3 regions of the Paenibacillus sp. GYB003 genome follow, and region 1 is predicted to be linked to each of the others. Evidence: riboswitches for the same ligand, from Rfam matches in the RefSeq annotation. Region 1 holds a riboswitch; each other region holds the start of a gene.

Region 1 (6,046 bases):
GCGACGTCGCCCAATGCCGGGCAGGGCGCTTCGATGGCGCTCGAGGATGCGATCGTGCTGGCCAAGTGCATTCGCGACATCCCGAACATGCAGCTCGCTTTCGCCGAGTTTCAACATGCGCGCCGCGACAGGGTCGAGCGGATCGTGCAGTATTCGAGGCGGATCGGGCAGCGCAAGCATGCGACCCATCCGGTGCAAGTGTTTTTCCGCGATTTGATGATGCCGCTGTTCCTGAAATCGGCGAGTAAAGGATCGAACCGATGGATGTACGACTACAAAGTCGATTGGAACGACAAGGCCGTACGATAGCCGCGAAAGGAAAAGCCCGATTCCGAACCGGAACCGGGCTTCCGTCCTTATTTATGCTGGGCCAGCCATAACGCCAGATTGGCGACTTCTTCTTCCTTCAGGGAGCTTTTGAAAGCGGGCATCCCCCCTTTGCCGTTCAAGACGAGCTTGTAGAGCTGTTCGTTCGTCAGCTTTGTTCCGACCTTCTGCAAATTCGGCCCCACTTTGCCTTCCAGCTGATTGCCGTGACAGGCGACGCAGGACTGCTTGTAGATGGCTTCGGCTGCGGCCTGGTCCAGCGTTACGCTCGGCATCGACGGCCCCTTCGCTTCCTGCTCCTTCTCCGGCTTGTCCGTTACGGCGCTTACGGTCAGCATGACGATGCCGAAGGCGCATGCTCCGAAAAACAAGACGGCCATAATCCATTTCTGCATCACGGTTCCCCTCCTTTATCAATTCATAATCATACCATTCATCCGCCAATGCCGTATATAGCCCCAATGAGTCATGCGGACGAGCGAGCGGAACGTCCCCGATGGCCCATACGAGTCATACTCAGCGGGCTGACGTTTGAGGTACCATAGGGAGGAACGCGCATTCGGGTTAACGAGAGGGCTGTCCGTGACTTACAAAGCCTGGCGCTATGTTCCAAGCGTCAGCCTAAGCGCCTCCGCGAATTTCGCAATCCCCGGCTCGATATCCTCCGTCCGCGGCCTGGCGTACGTCAGCCGGACGAAGCCCGACTCGGAGCCGTACACGCTCCCCGGGACGAACAGAACCCCTTTCTTGATTCCGTTTTCCAGCAGCGCAAAATCGTGAACCGGCCGGCGGACTTTGCACCAAAGATTCAAGCCGCCCTCCGGCAGGTCGAAAGCGATCTCGCCCGAGAGCTCCCGCCGCAGCGCCTCCGCCATAACGTCTCTCCGGCTGCGGAGGGCGGCCCTTAGCCGCATCAAGTGCGGCCGCAAATCGCGCGACTCCAAAAAATGCGCGGCAATCCATTGGGGGAAGACGCTCAAGCCGAAATCCATTTGCTCGCGGGCGTCCGCCAATCGGTTGATGACGGATTGGGGGGCGACGATCCAGCCGATGCGCAGGCCGGATGCGGCGATTTTGGACAGCGACCCGACGTACAGCACGGTTCCGTTCGGATCCGCCGCTTTCATCGGCAGCGGCTGACGGTCTTCGTTCAACGACGTCAAGCCGAACGGGTCGTCCTCGACGATCGGAATGCCGAGCCGCTCGCAGCAGGCGACGAGCTCCTTCTTTCGCTCCTCGTCGACAACGGTCCCCGTCGGGTTTTGAAAGATCGGGTTCAGAAACACCATGCGGATGCGGTGCTTCTGGTACAGCGACTGGATATGCTCCGGGTCGACGCCGCGCTTGTCGACCGGCAGTCCGAACAACCGGAGTCCCGCGGATTGAAACATCGGAAGCGAGTAGCAGTAGGACGGATTTTCGATGGCGATGGCGTCCCCGGGACTGAGCAAGCATTGCGTAATCAAATACAACGACTGCTGCGAGCCCGACGTAACGAGGATGGAATCGTCCGTGGCGCGAATGCCCCGATGCTCCCGCAAAAACGATGCCAAAGCGATCCTCAGCTTGCCGTATCCTTGGGGATCGCCGTATCCCATCTGTTCCCGGAACGGACGCCCGGCCATCAAGCCGCGTATCGCTTCGTTCGGCGACAATTCCGGGGCAAGCTCCCCGCTGGCGAAGTTGACGGCCGGATCGCCTCTCCGGATCGATTCGCGAATGCGGCGCATCAGCGGCAAGTTCGGCAAAAAGGTGCCGCCCTCGACGTAGCGGCTCCAGTTGGGGGGATGCTTCTGGGCCATTCCCCATTTATGTTGGCTGACGCGGGTCCCGCTTCCGGTCGCGCTTTCGATCATTCCCGAAGCGCGCAAATCGTCGTAAGCCTGCACGACGGTGCTGCGGTTGACGCCGAGCTGCTCCGCCAGCTTCCGTTCGGACGGGAGGATGCTGCCCGGCGGCAGCTCGCCGAACGATATGCGCTGCTCCATATAGTCCGCGATTTGCCGATACAACGGCGTTTTGCTGTCGCGATCCGGCCTCCACATGAACGACACCCCTTGGTAAGCGATCTATTATCGTGCCGCCAAGGCGGCATCTTCATCGTACCGGCAATTCGGCCGCGAGGCGAACGGCGATTGTTGCAGCTTCGTGAACATCTTGTTTCGATTTGTTGAAAAGTGGATGGGACAATTCCCGACCGATTGGACGGTCCCTTTTCGGCGAACTCGATTTAAGATGATAGGGAAGGATGGAAGCGCGTTTCGTTTCCGATGCGAACAAGGAGGCAGTGCGTTATGGCGCAATCGTTATATGTTTGGATCATTATTTTCTTCTCGATGTTCGCCGGCGTCGCGACGGTCGCGATAGGGATGTCGAAGGAAAACAAAGAGGGGAATCCCGGCTACGAACGCAGGACGAAAGGGAATTGGACCCGGCTTACGCTCGTTTACGTCGTTTCGGGAATCGCCGGCCTGGCGATCGTCGTCGCGTTTTTTCAAATACGGTAGCAGCGGGGGGCGCGCGATATGACAAATAGGCCGACATTTTGTGCTTGATAGGAATTGATATATTTGGTATGATAGTTCATGCAAAAGCATGTCACGATAACGGCAAACTTGTCGAAAGGCAAGGGCGCAAAGCTACAGGGCCTTCTTGATTCGTCAATGGCAGCCAGCTACCGAACGATTACGCTTTTTTTCTTTTTTTTCGGACAATCCCCCGCTCCGAATCGGTGAAACTCTAATACGATAATGGCAAACTTGTCGAAAGGCAAGGACGCAAAGCTACAGGGCCTTCTGACGACCGTCAATGGCAGCCTGGCCGCCGAAGGGAGTTTTATACATGCGCAACGTTTTGCTTGCCGTTGTCGCAATGTTCGCGCTTCTATGGTGCGCGCCGATCGTACAAGCGGTGCAATCGGACGATTGGCTCGGCTTGGAGCGCGTGAACGACGGCATCGTCACGATCCGGTACGACGTAAATGCCGATGTCAAAACGAAGCTGATGATCGCGAAGGAGCAAACTAAATATACGTACCGGCTGCCGCCGGACAAAAGAGAGCAATCGTTTCCGCTGCAGATGGGCAACGGCGATTATACGATTTCCGTCCTCGAACAAGTCGGCGGCACCAAGTACAAAGTGGTGCGGGAAGCAACGGTAAAGCTCGAGCTCGCGCAAGCCGAAGACGTTTACTTGAATTCCGTGCAAAACGTCGAATGGAGCGAAACGAGCCGCGCCGTTCAAATTGCGAAGGAATTGACAAAAACGTCCGCCACCGATTCGGAAAAAGTGCAGGCCGTATACGAATACGTGATCGGAACGATCCGGTACGACGACGCGCTCGCTTCCTCCGATCTCGCGGATTATATCCCCGATATCGACCGAACGATTGCGGAAGGAAAAGATATATGCTACGGCTACGCTTCGCTGTTCGCCGCCATGCTGAGGAGCGTTGATATTCCGGCGAAGCTGGTCATGGGAACGTCGGAATACGTCGAAGCGTATCATGCGTGGAACGAAGTGTATTTGAACGGTGCATGGGTCACCGTCGATACGACGGTCGATGCCGGCTGGAAAGGAAGCGGCACGGCTTTCGAGATGGTCAAAGACGCCGGCCGGTATGCGGCGGTCAAATATTATTAACCATAAGATCAACGTCAGCCTTGGACATCGCGTCCAAGGCTTATTCCAGTTTGTTCAGAAAATGTATAGTTTCTGGGGGTATACTGCAAGAAGCCCAGCTTGATCGGTGACGGAAAAACGGAAGCCGGGTCGTGCGCCAGAAGTGAGAAGCGGAGGTGAATGATCGAAAGCTCCTTGTCGGCACGCCAATCGTACGAGGCGATGCCCGTTATGCGCACGATAGATTAGGGTGATGGGGAGACCGATGGAGAAACTATGAAGAAGAAAACAAGTGGAATCGTTTTTGCGCTGCTGCTGCTGGTTCAGACGGTGTTCGGCGCTTCCGTCTGGGGGAACGCCGGCGCGTCGGAAAGCGTGCAACAATCCGTTTACGGGCAAGTCACGAATGCCGTTTATGCGCCTGCAGCGCCTGCAAAGCCTGCGGCGAATTCCGGGAGCATTTTGACCCGGGTCGTGCTGACCGACCAGAACGGCACCGTGATCGACGCCGTATACAATCCGGACAGCACGCTGGACATAGGAGCGGCCGTCAATCTGGCTTACGAATGGACGCTTCCGAACGGTCACGGCTACAAAGAAGGAAGCACGTTCGCGTTCGAGCTGCCGCCGCAGTTTGACATTTTTACGGACATCGACGAACCGCTCGTTTCCGGCCAGGATACGGTCGGACGGTTTACGGTAAGCCGGGACGGCAAAGTCGTCATTACATTCAACGAGTATGTGGAGACTCATTCGAACGTAAGCGGCAAGCTGGAAATTCGCACGGAATTTAAGGAAGAAATCGTCAAAGGCAGCACGGAGGTCGTTATCGCCGTGCCGGTAAACGGCGGCGTCCAAACCGTCATCGTTCACCTGAAGCCTCCGGGCGGAAAGCCGATCGACAAGCAAGGGCAGCAAAATCCGAGCGACAAAAACCGGATCGACTGGAACATCCAGATCAACAAATCGCTGGACAAGATCAAGCGGGCGGTCGTCACCGACACGCTGCCGGCCGGATTGGAATTGATTGCGGACTCGATTGAGGTTTATCAATTGCAGGTGAACGGAGACGGTACGACCGTGCCCGGCAATCCGGTCGAGAAAGGCGCTTATACGGTCGAAACGAGCGGAAGCGGGTTTAAGCTGGCGTTCCGCGACGAGACGATCGGCAAAGCTTACGGAGTGCGCTTTGCGACGCGCATTGCGGGCGAGCAAACGAAATTCGTCAACACGGCCGTGCTGTCGGGCGAAGGCATGACGGATGCGAAAACGACCGCAGAGGTAACCGTGCAGCGCGGCGAATTTTTGGCCAAATCGTACAAGGCCGACTCGACAACCGGGATCGTAACGTGGACGGTCAAATACAACTTCAGCGAGCGTAAAGTGCCGAAGGAAAAGGCCGTTATAACGGACCAATTCAGCGCCGTACACGAGTGGATTCCCGATTCGCTCAAGGTGTACAAAGGAGCGACGACGGAGCAGGTTCCTGCGTCCGAATACTCGGCAACCGCGACGGGGAACGGGTTTACGCTGCAGTTCAACAAAGATGTCGATTCGGCGTATACGATCGAATACAAAACGAAGCCGATCGATCGCACGGCTGCCGAAGGGAAAAAAGTGACGAACAAGGTCGTTTCGGACGGAGAATTCAAGGAAGTGACGACCTCGACCCAAAGAAGCCGCGTCCTGCGGAAGGAAAACGGAGCCGCGGATTATAAAAACAAAACGACGACGTGGCTCATTACAATCAACGGCGACAAAAATCCGGACGATAACGGCAAGTACAGCATGGACAACGTCGTTGTCACGGACACGTTCCCGAACGCCGGACTCGAGTTCATTCCGGAGTCGGTCATCGTCAAGGCGGACGGGAAGCAGGTCAAGGACGGCTACAAGGTCGTTTCCGCGGATCCCCGCAGCGGCTTCGTCATCGAATTCACCGGTACCATAAACAAAACGTATACGGTGGAGTATAAAACGAAGTTCAATGTCGGCTGGAAGACGGATAAAAACAAAGACTTTTTGAACAAAGCTTCCGTGACGTGGACCGAAAACGGCAAGCCGCAAGGACCGGTCGACAGGGATGCGAGCTTCGCCG
Region 2 (6,046 bases), on a different contig from region 1:
CGATCCGCCCGAACCGGGCGATCGCCCGCTCCGCCATGCGGCTCGCCTCGTCCGGCTTCGTGACGGCGGCGCGAACGTACACCGCTTCTCCGCCGTTCGCCTCGATTTGGCGAACCGTCTCCAAGCCGCCGCCGTCGTCCACGTCGTTCACGACGACGGACGCCCCCTCGCTCGCAAACAGAAGCGCGGCGCTTCTTCCGATGCCGGAGCCCGCTCCGGTGATCAGGCCTATTTTCCCGTACAGTCTCATAGCCTCAAATCCGGCTCCTTCCCGAAGCTTCTCCGCTCACGCCCGCGGTCGTTCCTCCCGCCCGCTCTCGCACGAGCGGATAATCGCTTCGGCGACGGCGATGCCGTGCACCGCGTCGTCGAACGACGTATATTCGGGCTTCGTCCCCCGGGCGACGCACGAGCAAATATACGTAAGCTGCTCGCGCAGCGCGCCGAACGTGCTGCCGTTTAACGCATGATGAATGAAATAGTCCGGCGACGTCCGCCCCCGCTCGTCCCACAGCTGCAAGTTGGAGCCGCCGTTCGCGAACTGCGCCGTTCCGCTCGTGCCGATAATTTCCGCCGCGTCGTTCATGACGATGCCCGCTTCGTCCGGCGTCATCCAGTTGCTGTGCAGGAAGGCGATCGTTCCGTTTTCGAATTCGAGGCACGACCATAAAATATCCGGCACGACGTCGTCGTGAACCGCCTTGCCGTACGCCTTGACCGATTTGACCCGGCTTCCCGCGTACCAGATCGCGATATCGAGATCGTGCACCGTCAGCTCGAACACGGTATGCGTCCGCTTGTACGTGCGGAACATCCCTTTCGTCCGGCCGCGTTTCAGGTACATGCTCTGGGGCGCGCCGATCCGGCCCGACCGGATCGCCTGATAGATGTCCGCGTACCGCGGCTCGAACCGGAGCAGATGCCCGGCGAAAATAAACGTGCCGTTCTCCTCCGCCAGCTTCGCCATCCCGGCCGCCTCCTCCAGCTTCGTCGACACCGGCTTCTCGACCAGCACATGCTTGCCCGAGCGGAGCGCCATGGCGGCCGGCCCGAAATGCTCGTGCTCGAACGTCGCGATGCTGACCAGGTCGATATCGCTACGCTCCAGCAGCTCTTCGCCGCGGCCGTACGCGTGCCTCACCCCGTACTTCTCCGCAAGCCGCTTCGCCTTCTCCTCGTCGCGGTCGCATACCGCGACCACTTCCGCCTGGGGCATCGAATGAAACGCTTCCAAATGGCAGCTTCCCCAGCTGCCGAGCCCGATAATGGCGACTTTTACTTGATCCGTCATCGCAGCGTTCGCTCCTTCTCCCGGGTTTAGCCTTCGTACGGCCAAACCGTCTTCATTGTTATATATTATATATAATGCATAATACGATTATATCGCCTCCACTCCCTCGTTTCAACCTTAAAATGCGGGGTGCGCCGCACCGATTCGCCCAAAGCCGCGCAAGCCGTCGCAGGCGGGCCTGGAAGCCTTCCCCACGGAAGTGCCCCTTTCCGCGCAAAAAAAGAAGCTTTCTCCCGCCGGACGGCGCAAAGAAAGCTTTTCCCTTACATGAGCGGGGCGACCTGCTCGAGCCGGGCGATCGGCCCGCCTGGCGCGGCGATGTCGGATATTTCGGAGAACGGAATCGGGAATGTCGGAAATCCGTAAGCGTAAGGCGTATATTCGTACAGCTGGAAGTAGACGACCAGCTCGTTCGGGGTCAAGTAGTAGTCTTGATTCGGCCCTACGCCTTTGAACGGAGTCGACTCCAAAATGGGCACGTCGTGTTCTTCGATCTGCCTGCGCAAAATGGCGTCGATTTTTTCCTTGTACCCGCTGTTTTCCCGAAACAAATCGTGAAACCTGTACTCGCGGCCGTCCCACAAATCCATCGTCAGCGACTTCTGCACCGTCAATCCGTGAGCGGCTCCCGGCGAGTAGGCGTAGTTTTGAAACACGATGCTGATCAGTCCGTCGCCGTTCAGCTTGATGTCGTACGTCCCGGCGATTTCGATTTTCGGGTCCTGCACGTACCCTTGCCCCTGAATGAGCCCGTATACGAGACGCAAAATCCGGTCGTTCATGACCATCTGCGCTTTCCGGTTCGGCAGTCCGGTCAGCTGGGGGTAGCGGATTTGCAATCGCGGCTTGATCATCACTTTTTTCGAGATGCCTGCGGTCAAATTGCGAAACTCCATCGCAAGCTTCACCTCCTTCCGGCATATTCGCCTATTACTAGCGATATTCAGCGGGAAGGAAAAGGTGCCTCGCATTCGGAATTTTCGCCCGGACGCGGCCCGATAACAAAGCAGGCGTCCCTGCGGACGCCTGTAGCCTTTTACAATATGCCGTTTTCCGGTCGACTGCGGCCCATCAGCTGCTCCATATGCCGGTGGCGCAATATTTCCTGCACGATCTCTTGCTCGATTTTGCCGTTGTACTCCCGCAGCATACGGGGGAGCAGAAACAAATCGACGATCACCCATACGAACAAGGCGAGAGCCGGCAGCGCGAACAAAATCGCCGACACGACGATGAGGGCGACGGACTCCATCGCGGAGCCGACGCTTAGCATAATATAGAACACGACCGACAGCAAAAAGAGGACGAGCTGCAGGGCGCCCGTTCCCGGCCTTTTCAAATAAAACCGGTGCAAGCCCAGATGCCCCCCGAGCAGCATCAAGTAAGCGATGGCGGTCGACTTCTCGGCGGACCGCATTTCCGATTGGAACACCATCAATTCGTTCAGCGTCAAATCTTGTTTCGTATGCATGCCGACGCTCCTAACGGTTCATGCGGTTACGCATTTTTTTGCATCATGATTTGATCCATGACGCGTCCTTCCACTTCCCGGTTGTGATCTTTGACCCACGTATGTAAAAGAAACGCGTCGATCAGCCACCATATGCACGTTACGATCATCCCGATCATCGTGATCGATAAAATCAATTGGGCGATGGCCGACCCTTTTTTCCTCAAATAAAAGCGATGGCCCCCGAACAGCCCGAGAAAGTACCAAAGAATATAGGCGACCACCATATTTTTGCCTTGATTTTTCACTTCTTGCTCGAGAATCAGCAGTTCGCGAGCGTCGAGCTGGCTTTTGACCGCAATGTTGTAACTCATTTTACAAATACAGTCTCCTTTTGTCATGATTTGTCACAAATACGTAACTAGTATAATGAATCAATTCCTTTCAGACAACGATTATTTTTCGGAATTGCAAGAATGCGAAATTAGTCCTAGACGCCGCGGCGCGGCTCAGCCTCTCTTGTATTCCTGGCAGGCGAGGCACGTATGCACGTCCACGCAAGTCGGGTGGACTGTTCCGGTAAACTTGGTGCAGTAGATCGGAGTTTTGAATTCGATGTTCGAGGAGATCATGGAGCAATAGCCGCACCTGCCGATCAACTCGACGGTCAAGCGTCGCAAATCGGTTTTCAATTCCGTAATTTCGTCCAATTCGTTCACCCCCGTCGTCTAAAATGCGTGCAGCACCGCGGCAGGTTGCCACGACAAAACGGACGCCGCCCTAAGGCGCCGTCCGTTTAAATGACGGTATGGATCGACTATTGGGCGGCCCGGCTGTCATGACGAAACGGTTCGGCCCGGCGGCGCGTGGGGAACGGCAGATCCGTCCATGGCGCTCGGCGTTGCTTTCGTTTTAGACCCGCGGCTTTGCGTCCCTGTCTTTCGAGCAGGTTTGCCTTTATCCGAATGCATGCGATATGACTGATACCAGAGTACCATATCGAATTCGACAAGATAATAGGTCTTATTTCCTAAACCGATTCGCTTTCACACAAGGCGACGATGCGCAGCCGCCAATAGTCGGCGAACCACCGTCCGTCGCGGAACAGCTCCGGCTTCGCCAGCCGCTTCGTCTCCGCATACGCTTCGCGCTTCTCCGCTTCCGTCATCCCGGCGAAAAAGCTGCCGCCGAACATGTCGAGCCAGTGGTCCAAGCCGCGCTCCCCGTCGTCCAGCGGCGTCGGTCTGGCGAAATGGAGCGCGAACTCGACCCGGAACCCCGCCTCCTCGAGCAAAGTCGCATATTCGGCTACGGACGGAAAATACCACGGATGGCGCGCCTCGGCGTCGATCCCGAACCCGGCCAGCGCTTCGGTCGCCGCGCTTACGATGACGCCGACGTTATGCTTGCCGCCGAATTCCGCGACGAACCGTCCGCCCGGCTTCAACGCGCTGCGCGCGGTCCGGAGGACGGCCTCCGGCGGCTTGATCCAATGCAGCGCGGCGTTGGAAAAGACGGCGTCGTACCGGCGATCCGGGCGGTACGTGCGTGCATCCGCCGCCTCGAAAACCAAATCCGGGTACTTTTCCCGCGCCCGGCAGACCATGTCCGGCGAAAAATCGATGCCGTACGGCAGCGCCCCGACGTTCGCCAGCTCCCGGCACAAATCTCCGGTGCCGCAGCCGATATCGAGCACCGTCTCCCCCGGCCGGGCGTCAAGCAATTGGAGAACGGACCTCCCGTACTCCGATACGTAACCGATTCGCGAATCGTACAGCGAGGCGTTCCAGGTCGGACTTGCACTTTCGTTCTGTTTGTTGCCGCTCATGAGCGCACCATCCCTTCGGCTTGATACGTCCAGTATGAAGCCACGGCGCTCATTGTTCCAATATATGATACATATGATTTTAATAGTTATTTCCTATAGCCTTGCAAAAACGGCTCCAGCCGCAGCTTCAGCTCCTCGCCGATCGGCGTCAAGGGCAGCCGCACCGCGTCCGAACGAATGCGCCCGGCCTGCGCCAACACCCATTTCAAAGGCGCGGGGTTCGGCTCCGCGAACAGCAGCCGGACCAGCGGCGCCAATTCGTCGAATACCAGCTTCGCGTCTTTGACGCGCCGCTTGACGTACAGGTCGTACAGCTTCACGAAGCGGTCCGTGAACACGTTCGCCGAAGCCAGCATCCCTCCGTCGGCGCCGCAGCACAGCGCCGCGTAAAAATACGAATCGTCGCCGCACAGAAGCGCTTTGTCCGTCCGGCCGGCGAGCTCGAGAACGTTGCGAATCCCCCCGCTGCTTTCCTTCAGGCCCGCCACGCCCTCGATTTCAAGCAGCGCGGCCAGCGCGTCCGGCGACAGCTCCAATCCGGTCCGGTACGGAATATGGTACGCCACGACCGGCAGCCCGACGTCGGCGACCCGTCTGTAATGCTCCAAGACGCCCTCCGCCGACGGGCGGTTGTAATACGGGGTTACGACGAGCGCGCCGTCCGCGCCGAGCGACCGGGCTTTCCGCGTCAGCCGCACCGCTTCCGCCGTATCGTTCGAGCCGGTACCGAGCAGGATCGGCACGCCCGGCCGCCCTCTCGCCTCGATGGCGATCTCGGCCATGCGGCTCGCCTCCTCCCAACGGACCGTCGGGCTTTCCCCCGTCGTGCCGTTTACGACAATGCCGTGCACGCCTTGATCGAGCAGCGATTGCACGAGATTCCGGAAGCTTTCGAGATCCGGCTTTCCGTCCGGGGTAAACGGCGCGACGACCGGAACGATGACGCCTTTCAACCTGTTTGCCAACATGAACGATCCCTCCTCGCGATGTCGCCGGCCGGGATGCCGGCTCTGGAACCAATGTAGCATAGGAATCGCAATCGGCGTTAGCTATAATAAACGATAAGAACGATCGGTTTTATCGATCGATTGGGATTGGGAGGAATGGGGATGGATTTGGCTTTGCTGCGCACGTTCAAGGAGACGGCCCGGCTTATGAACGTCACCCGCGCCGCCGATTCGCTCGGCTATGCGCAGTCGAGCGTAACCGCGCAAATCCGCAAGCTCGAGCAGCATTACGGCGTGCCGCTGTTCGAGCGGAGCGGACGGGGCATTCGGCTGACGCCGGGCGGCCAGCAGCTGCTCGCGTTCGCCGACCGGCTGCTCGATTTGGCGGAGGAGTCGCTGCAGGCCGTCTCCGCGGAAACGGCGGGCTCGCTGACGGTCGGCTCGATCGAGTCGATGGCGGCGTTTTACTTGCCGCCTTACGTGCGCCGGCTGAAGGAGACGTTCCCGCGGGCCGAGCTGCTGCTGCAAAC
Region 3 (6,046 bases), on a different contig from region 1:
AGCGATCCGCAGCACGGTACGGTGACGGTGAACCCGGACGGCACATGGACGTATGTACCGCATCCCGATTATACCGGCCCGGACAGCTTCACGGTAACGGTCAGCGACGGGAAGGGCGGAACGACGACGTCGACGGTGACGATTGGCGTCACGGAACCGCCGAACGAACCGCCGACGGCGCCGAATTACAGCGTAACGACGCAGCGGGACGCATCGGTAACCGGCAGCGTGTATGGAACGGATCCGGACGGCAACCCGCTGACGTATGCGATCGAAAGCAATCCGAAACAGGGCACTGTCGTTCTGAATCCGGACGGCTCATGGACGTACGTGCCGAATCCGGGCTACGTCGGCCCGGATATATTCACGGTGACGGTCAGCGACGGGAAGGGCGGAGTCACGACGTCGACAGTGACGGTTCAGGTGACGGACAAGCCGAACGAGCCGCCGACGGTACCGAATTATAATGTCACGACGCCGAACCACATGCCGGTAAGCGGCAGCGTGCGCGGAACCGACCCGAACGGGGATGAGTTGACGTATACGAAAGGAAGCGATCCGCAGCACGGAACGGTGACGGTATATCCGGACGGCACATGGACGTATGTACCGGCCCCAGGCTATGTCGGCCCGGACAGCTTTACGGTAACGGTGAGCGACGGCCGGGGCGGTACGGCGACATCGACGGTGACGGTCGGCGTCACGGAGAAGCCGAACAAACCGCCGACCGCGCGGGATGTGAGCGTAACGACACCGAAAGATACGTCGGTAACGGGAAGCGTGTACGGCACGGATCCGGACGGCGATCCGCTGACGTATACGAAAGGAAGCGACCCGCAGCACGGTACCGTGACGGTGAACCCGGACGGGACGTGGACGTATGTGCCGAACCCGGGCTATGTCGGCCCGGACAGCTTCACGGTAACGGTGAGCGACGGCCGGGGCGGTTCGATCACGACGAAAGTCACGATCAACGTGACGGATCCGGGAACGGACCCGGGAACCGACCCTGGAACCGATCCTGGAACGAACCCAGGAACGGATCCGGGCACGGACCCTGGAACCGATCCAGGAACGGACCCTGACCCCGTAACGCCGAACGAACCGTCGACAGGCGGAGGAAGCGGAACGCCTTCGACGGGCGGAGGAAGCGGAACGCCATCGACGGGCGGAGGAAGCGGAACGCCTTCGACGGGCGGAGGAAGCGGAACGCCTTCAACAGGCGGAGGAAGCGGAACGCCGTCGACGGGCGGAGGAAACGGAACGCCGTCGACGGGCGGAGGAAACGGAACGCCGTCGACAGGCGAAGGCAACGGAACGCCTTCGACGGATGCCGGAACCGGCACGACGCCGACAAATACGGAGACGGAAACGCCTTCCGTACAGCACGGCGACGAAACGTCGACCAAGACACCGGATCCGGAGAAGCCGCTGAACCGATTGCCGAACACGGCCGCCAGTTTTTACAACCTGGGCGCTGTGGGGCTGGCCGCTTTGCTCGCGGGCTTGGTTTTGACGAGAAGAAAAAATAAAGCATGATCGTACACGGAAAGCAAGCACGTCCTCTCGAAGGAACGTGTTTGCTTTTCTTCTTGATCCGGTATGCGGGTGTCGTTTCGTCCATTCCAGGGCCTACCTGTTAAAATCATTTTTAAACAGAACGTCATATTGCCTTTTTCCAAGTAGCGACTGGAATTGGTGAAGTGTCTGCCCCTCCAGATTGTCGCCTTCCGGGCGACATGCAAATATATTTCCGCTGCCGGCTTTAGCGCTTACCGAAGGAAATCCGATGCCGGCCGGACGACAGCTTTGTTTATTATCCCAGAAATTTGAAACGGAAGGCCTATCGACTATAAATGGGAAACGAAGTATATTCAAATGAATTGTCAAAATAGTAAACTATCGACAATTGAATACATCGTACGACAATGGCAAACCCACTGAAAAGTGGCGACGCAAAGCTGCAGGGGCTAATGCGGACTTTTTTCCACCGCGATGCCAGCCAGTTGCCGAATACGACGGAGCCTCCGTCCGCCTTTCTATCTATGCATTACACGCCAAGCGGACAGAGGCTTTTTGCGTTTTTTTATAAGACTTTAAAAGGGGGGATGCGACCAGGCCGCTCGCGTTAAAAATGCGACCCAAGTCATGGAACCCGAAGGAATTGTTGTATATTTTTTGTATAGTTTGGACTGGTATACTCGTCTGGGGATTTATTAATCGAATTGTGGCGGTTGCTGTCGCAAACGTTGCAGGACGATAGATCGCATTTGCAGGGGGGATGCCCGTGAACAATTGAATTAGACAGTTTGGAGGTGCATGGACAGGATAGATCGTTGCAGGAAGGGTCGCACCTTGATCCGGTATGAATCAGGAGGAAGGAAAAGAACAGAAATTTCCCGACCGCATCCGAATAGTGCTGGAGTCGGATCGGATCACCGTCTGTTATTTTGAAACTGGAGGATGTAAGAATGGCAATGGCATTGCGGAATTTGCGCAAACGCTGGAAAAAGCAGTTCATAATGCTGCTTCTGATCGCCATGGTGGCGGCAAGCTTCTCCAATCTCGTTGCGCCGCTCGAGGCAGAGGCGGCAAGTCCGGCGAATCTGGTCGCGAGCTATGATTTTAGCGGGAATTTCTCGGATAGTCTCGGCAACTCCCAATTGTCGGTAGTATCCGGCACCTATGGGGGCAAAACTTATGGCAATACGACGTCCGCATTTGGGACCGATTTATCCGTTACCGATTCCACCTACTGGCGGTGGACCTCCAACGAACAGAACGGCGGGGGGTTCACGATCGATCTGGACGATCCCAATATCAGCGACCATTACAGCATCGGGTTGAGGTTCTCTTTTGATTCAATACCGGGTGGGTATGCAAAAATAATCGACTACAAAAACAAAGCCTCGGATCACGGATTTTATTTTAATAACGGCAAACTTAATTTTTATCCCACGTCTATTGGAAATCTGACGACAGCGGCCAACCAAGTAGTGGACATTATCGCTACTAGAGATAGAACGACTAAAAAGTTTGTCGCCTATATGCTAGTAAACGGCGTTTTTGCCAAGCAAATTGAAACTGCGGACAGCAATTCCGTTCCGGAAATCGTGAATGGGAAAGTACGTTTCGGTTTCTTCCATGACGACTATGCTACTACCGGTGAGAAGACGACCGGCGGCAAAGTGTACTCAATCAAATTTTGGGACGGCCCGATTACCCAAGAGCAGGCTCAGGGAGCCATGAATACGCCCGCGCCGATCTTAAGCGCGACTGCGACGGCAGGTGCTGCTCCTGGAACGACGAAGGTAACTGCCGGCCCTCCGGGAGCAGGCCACACATTAGTCGCCCGCGTATCGAACGCTGCGATTGCCGTTCCGAATATCGGAGAAGCGGCGCCTACGGGAACGGGTGTCATTAACCCGTATACGTCCGGTGCGGACATTGGCGGTGTGGACGCGACGACGAACAAGTACGTCGGCATTTACGAGATTGATGCACTGGGCAAAGTCGTAGCTTTCAAGATGATTACGCTGACGGCAGGCGAGATCTCGCCGACAGGAGCGACAAGCGTACCCGGCGGAGTGGCAGGCGGTCTGGTCTCGTGGGTAAATGTAGAGAAGAGCGCCGATAACAAGACAGCAGTCGGTAGCCTGAAAGATTTGGCCGATCCTACCAGAACTTGGTCCGGTGCAACTATGCAGTATGATGCAGCGGCGATCAATTCTAACGCCGGGATCCAAGCTCCGGGCAACGTTTATTATAAGGCTGCTTCGTTTGGGACTACTGATCAGCAACGGGAAGTGTTCTCGGTGCAGACCAGCAAAATAAGCGATACAGCCAACAGATTCCCATGGGATTTTGGTGGCAACATTAATTTACATAATTCTGCTTACGGCGACAAGGACGGCAAGGGGAACATCGCAACGCGTTTCGGATCGGAAGTTATTCGATCTGCCGGAGTCGGCGACATCGACCTGAAAAAACCTCGCTTGCTGGATATGTTCGCATCCAACCAGGAATGGGCACTTTCGGTCGATGGAAATCAGTTGCTCCAAGCAACGTCCAACAGCGTCAACTTCGATCCGCCTTCGGCTTCTAAATATTACATCGGAGCCGGTCATTTCAGCGTCTTTCAAGGCGATATCTCCGAAATTGTCGTTTACAATCGCAAGCTCGACGACACGGAGAAACAGAAAGTAAACAGCTATTTGGCGCTCAAGTATGGCTTGACGCTGAATAACGGCGGTACGGACTACTTAGCCAGCGACTTCAACGGTACGACCGGAACCAAAATGTGGACGGCCGCGGATAACGCCGGCTACGGCAAGCGCATTACCGGGATCGGCAAAGATACCGCTAGCGGCTTGGAGCAAAAGCAATCCAAGTCCCAGGAAAACGGGGCGCTCGTGACCATTGCCGCAGGAGGCGATATCCAAGCGTCCAACGAAGCGTTTCCGGCAAATACCATTGCGAACGACCGCTCGTTCCTGACGTTCAGCGATAACGGCGGCGATGCGGCTTACAACGTACCGGTCGCCAATTCGAACCTGAAACGGATGGCGCGTACATTCAAGGTGGACAAAACGAACTGGAACGACGGCGCTATTACGCTGCAGCTCGACGGCGCGCAAGCCGACCAGCCGATCTACATCGTCGTCGACGACAATCCGGGCTTTACCGGAACGTTGAAAACGGGGCAGCTCGTTGACGGAAAAGTAACGTTCAACAGCTCCGAGCTGGCTGACGGCGCCTACTTCACGTTCGCACAGGCTACCGTCGCATCGAAAGCCCCCGGCGGCGTAAACGGAGCCACTTTGTGGCTGAAGGCCGATAAAGACGCCGCGGCGAATGGGCAAGGACAGCTGACAGGCTGGACCGATCAGACGGGCACGAACGCATTCCAGGTTAAAGGCGCGCCGGCTTACAAGGCGGAAGCCGCCAACTTCAATCCGGCCGTAGCGTTCGATAATACGGCGACGCCGAGTCAAAATCCGAACCAGTACTTGATCGGCGACAAGCCGATTACGTACCAGGACGGCTATGCCGTGTTCAAGCAAAAGGACGGGACGATCGTCGGTTCGGCAGCCCCTCGCGCGGGCGGGTACGGAGTCGCGATCTTCTCGAAGTGGGGCAAATTGTACGTGGGCAACGGAGCGACCGGCACTTATCGCGGATTTTCGTTTAACGACGCGTCCCGGTACTATTTGGCCGGCTTTGACGCAGCCGCTCCGATCCAGTCTCAAGGCCGTTTGAACGGAACGCCTCAAACGGTCGCGGGCGACAACTCGTTTAACCAAATCGACTTTACCCCGGTTATCGGAGGCACGTTCGGCGGAGGGAACCCGAACAACTGGTCTCACTATAAGGGAGAGCTTGCCGAAGTCGTTCTGTTCCCGGCAAGCCGCACCGCAGCGGAGAAACAGCGGATCGAAAGCTACCTGGCTTTGAAATACGGCTTGACGCTGAACGGCGGCAAAACGGATTACTTGGCCAGCAACGGCAGCGACAAGATGTGGACGGCGGACGCCAATAACGGCTACGGCAACCGGATTACCGGCATCGGTCGGGACGACGGCAGCGACTTGCTGCAAAAGCAGTCCAAATCGCAGGAATCCGGCGCGCTGGTAACGATCGCTTTGGGCGACGCCGTGCAGTCGTCCAATGCAGCCAATGCCAACACGATCGACGCCGATTCGTCGTTCTTCGTCTTCAGCGACAACGGCGCAGCCGCCAAGTACGAAACGAACGTGCCGGAAGCTCCGGGACATACTTTGAAGCAGCTGAACCGTACGTTCAAGGTGCAAAAGACGAATTGGCAAGACCGGAACATCACCTTGAAGCTGGATATCACGTCTGAAAATCCGGCTGTGCTGTACTATCTCATTATCGACGGAGTGAATTCGGGCATTAAGCTGGATGCGGCGGGTCAAGCTACTTTCAACAGCGACAAGCTGACGGACGGTTCCGTATTCACCTTCGCGAAAGTGTACAAAAACGACCTTCAAACGAAACTGACCGGACTGAAAGGCTTGACGGAGTC

The links. Region 1 has a riboswitch for cyclic di-GMP ahead of PV407_RS27015 (transglutaminase-like domain-containing protein). Riboswitches for the same ligand answer to the same signal wherever they lie in the genome.
Region 2: another riboswitch for cyclic di-GMP. It lies ahead of PV407_RS09840 (hypothetical protein); the one in region 1 lies ahead of PV407_RS27015 (transglutaminase-like domain-containing protein).
Region 3: another riboswitch for cyclic di-GMP. It lies ahead of PV407_RS28145 (hypothetical protein); the one in region 1 lies ahead of PV407_RS27015 (transglutaminase-like domain-containing protein).

What each region holds. Positions count from the first base shown of each region.
Region 1 is NZ_JARBDC010000085.1:38,018-44,063, forward strand. Features, by position in the region: gene PV407_RS26995 (FAD-dependent oxidoreductase) at 1-309, shown strand, start outside; gene PV407_RS27000 (c-type cytochrome) at 357-722, opposite strand; gene PV407_RS27005 (aminotransferase-like domain-containing protein) at 930-2,372, opposite strand; gene PV407_RS27010 (hypothetical protein) at 2,622-2,834, shown strand; cyclic di-GMP riboswitch class I at 2,926-3,009, shown strand; cyclic di-GMP riboswitch class I at 3,070-3,155, shown strand; gene PV407_RS27015 (transglutaminase-like domain-containing protein) at 3,169-3,969, shown strand; gene PV407_RS27020 (collagen binding domain-containing protein) at 4,225-6,046, shown strand, end outside.
Region 2 is NZ_JARBDC010000025.1:32,546-38,591, forward strand. Features, by position in the region: gene PV407_RS09815 (SDR family NAD(P)-dependent oxidoreductase) at 1-250, opposite strand, end outside; gene PV407_RS09820 (Gfo/Idh/MocA family protein) at 287-1,291, opposite strand; gene PV407_RS09825 (DUF3298 and DUF4163 domain-containing protein) at 1,555-2,187, opposite strand; gene PV407_RS09830 (NINE protein) at 2,328-2,762, opposite strand; gene PV407_RS09835 (TM2 domain-containing protein) at 2,789-3,115, opposite strand; gene PV407_RS09840 (hypothetical protein) at 3,251-3,451, opposite strand; cyclic di-GMP riboswitch class I at 3,562-3,707, opposite strand; gene PV407_RS09845 (methyltransferase domain-containing protein) at 3,772-4,569, opposite strand; gene dapA (4-hydroxy-tetrahydrodipicolinate synthase) at 4,656-5,537, opposite strand; gene PV407_RS09855 (LysR family transcriptional regulator) at 5,679-6,046, shown strand, end outside.
Region 3 is NZ_JARBDC010000088.1:124,225-130,270, reverse strand. Features, by position in the region: gene PV407_RS28150 (Ig-like domain-containing protein) at 1-1,539, shown strand, start outside; cyclic di-GMP riboswitch class I at 1,921-2,014, shown strand; gene PV407_RS28145 (hypothetical protein) at 2,366-2,623, shown strand; partial or broken gene PV407_RS29700 (hypothetical protein) at 2,523-3,533, shown strand; gene PV407_RS28140 (S-layer homology domain-containing protein) at 4,053-6,046, shown strand, end outside.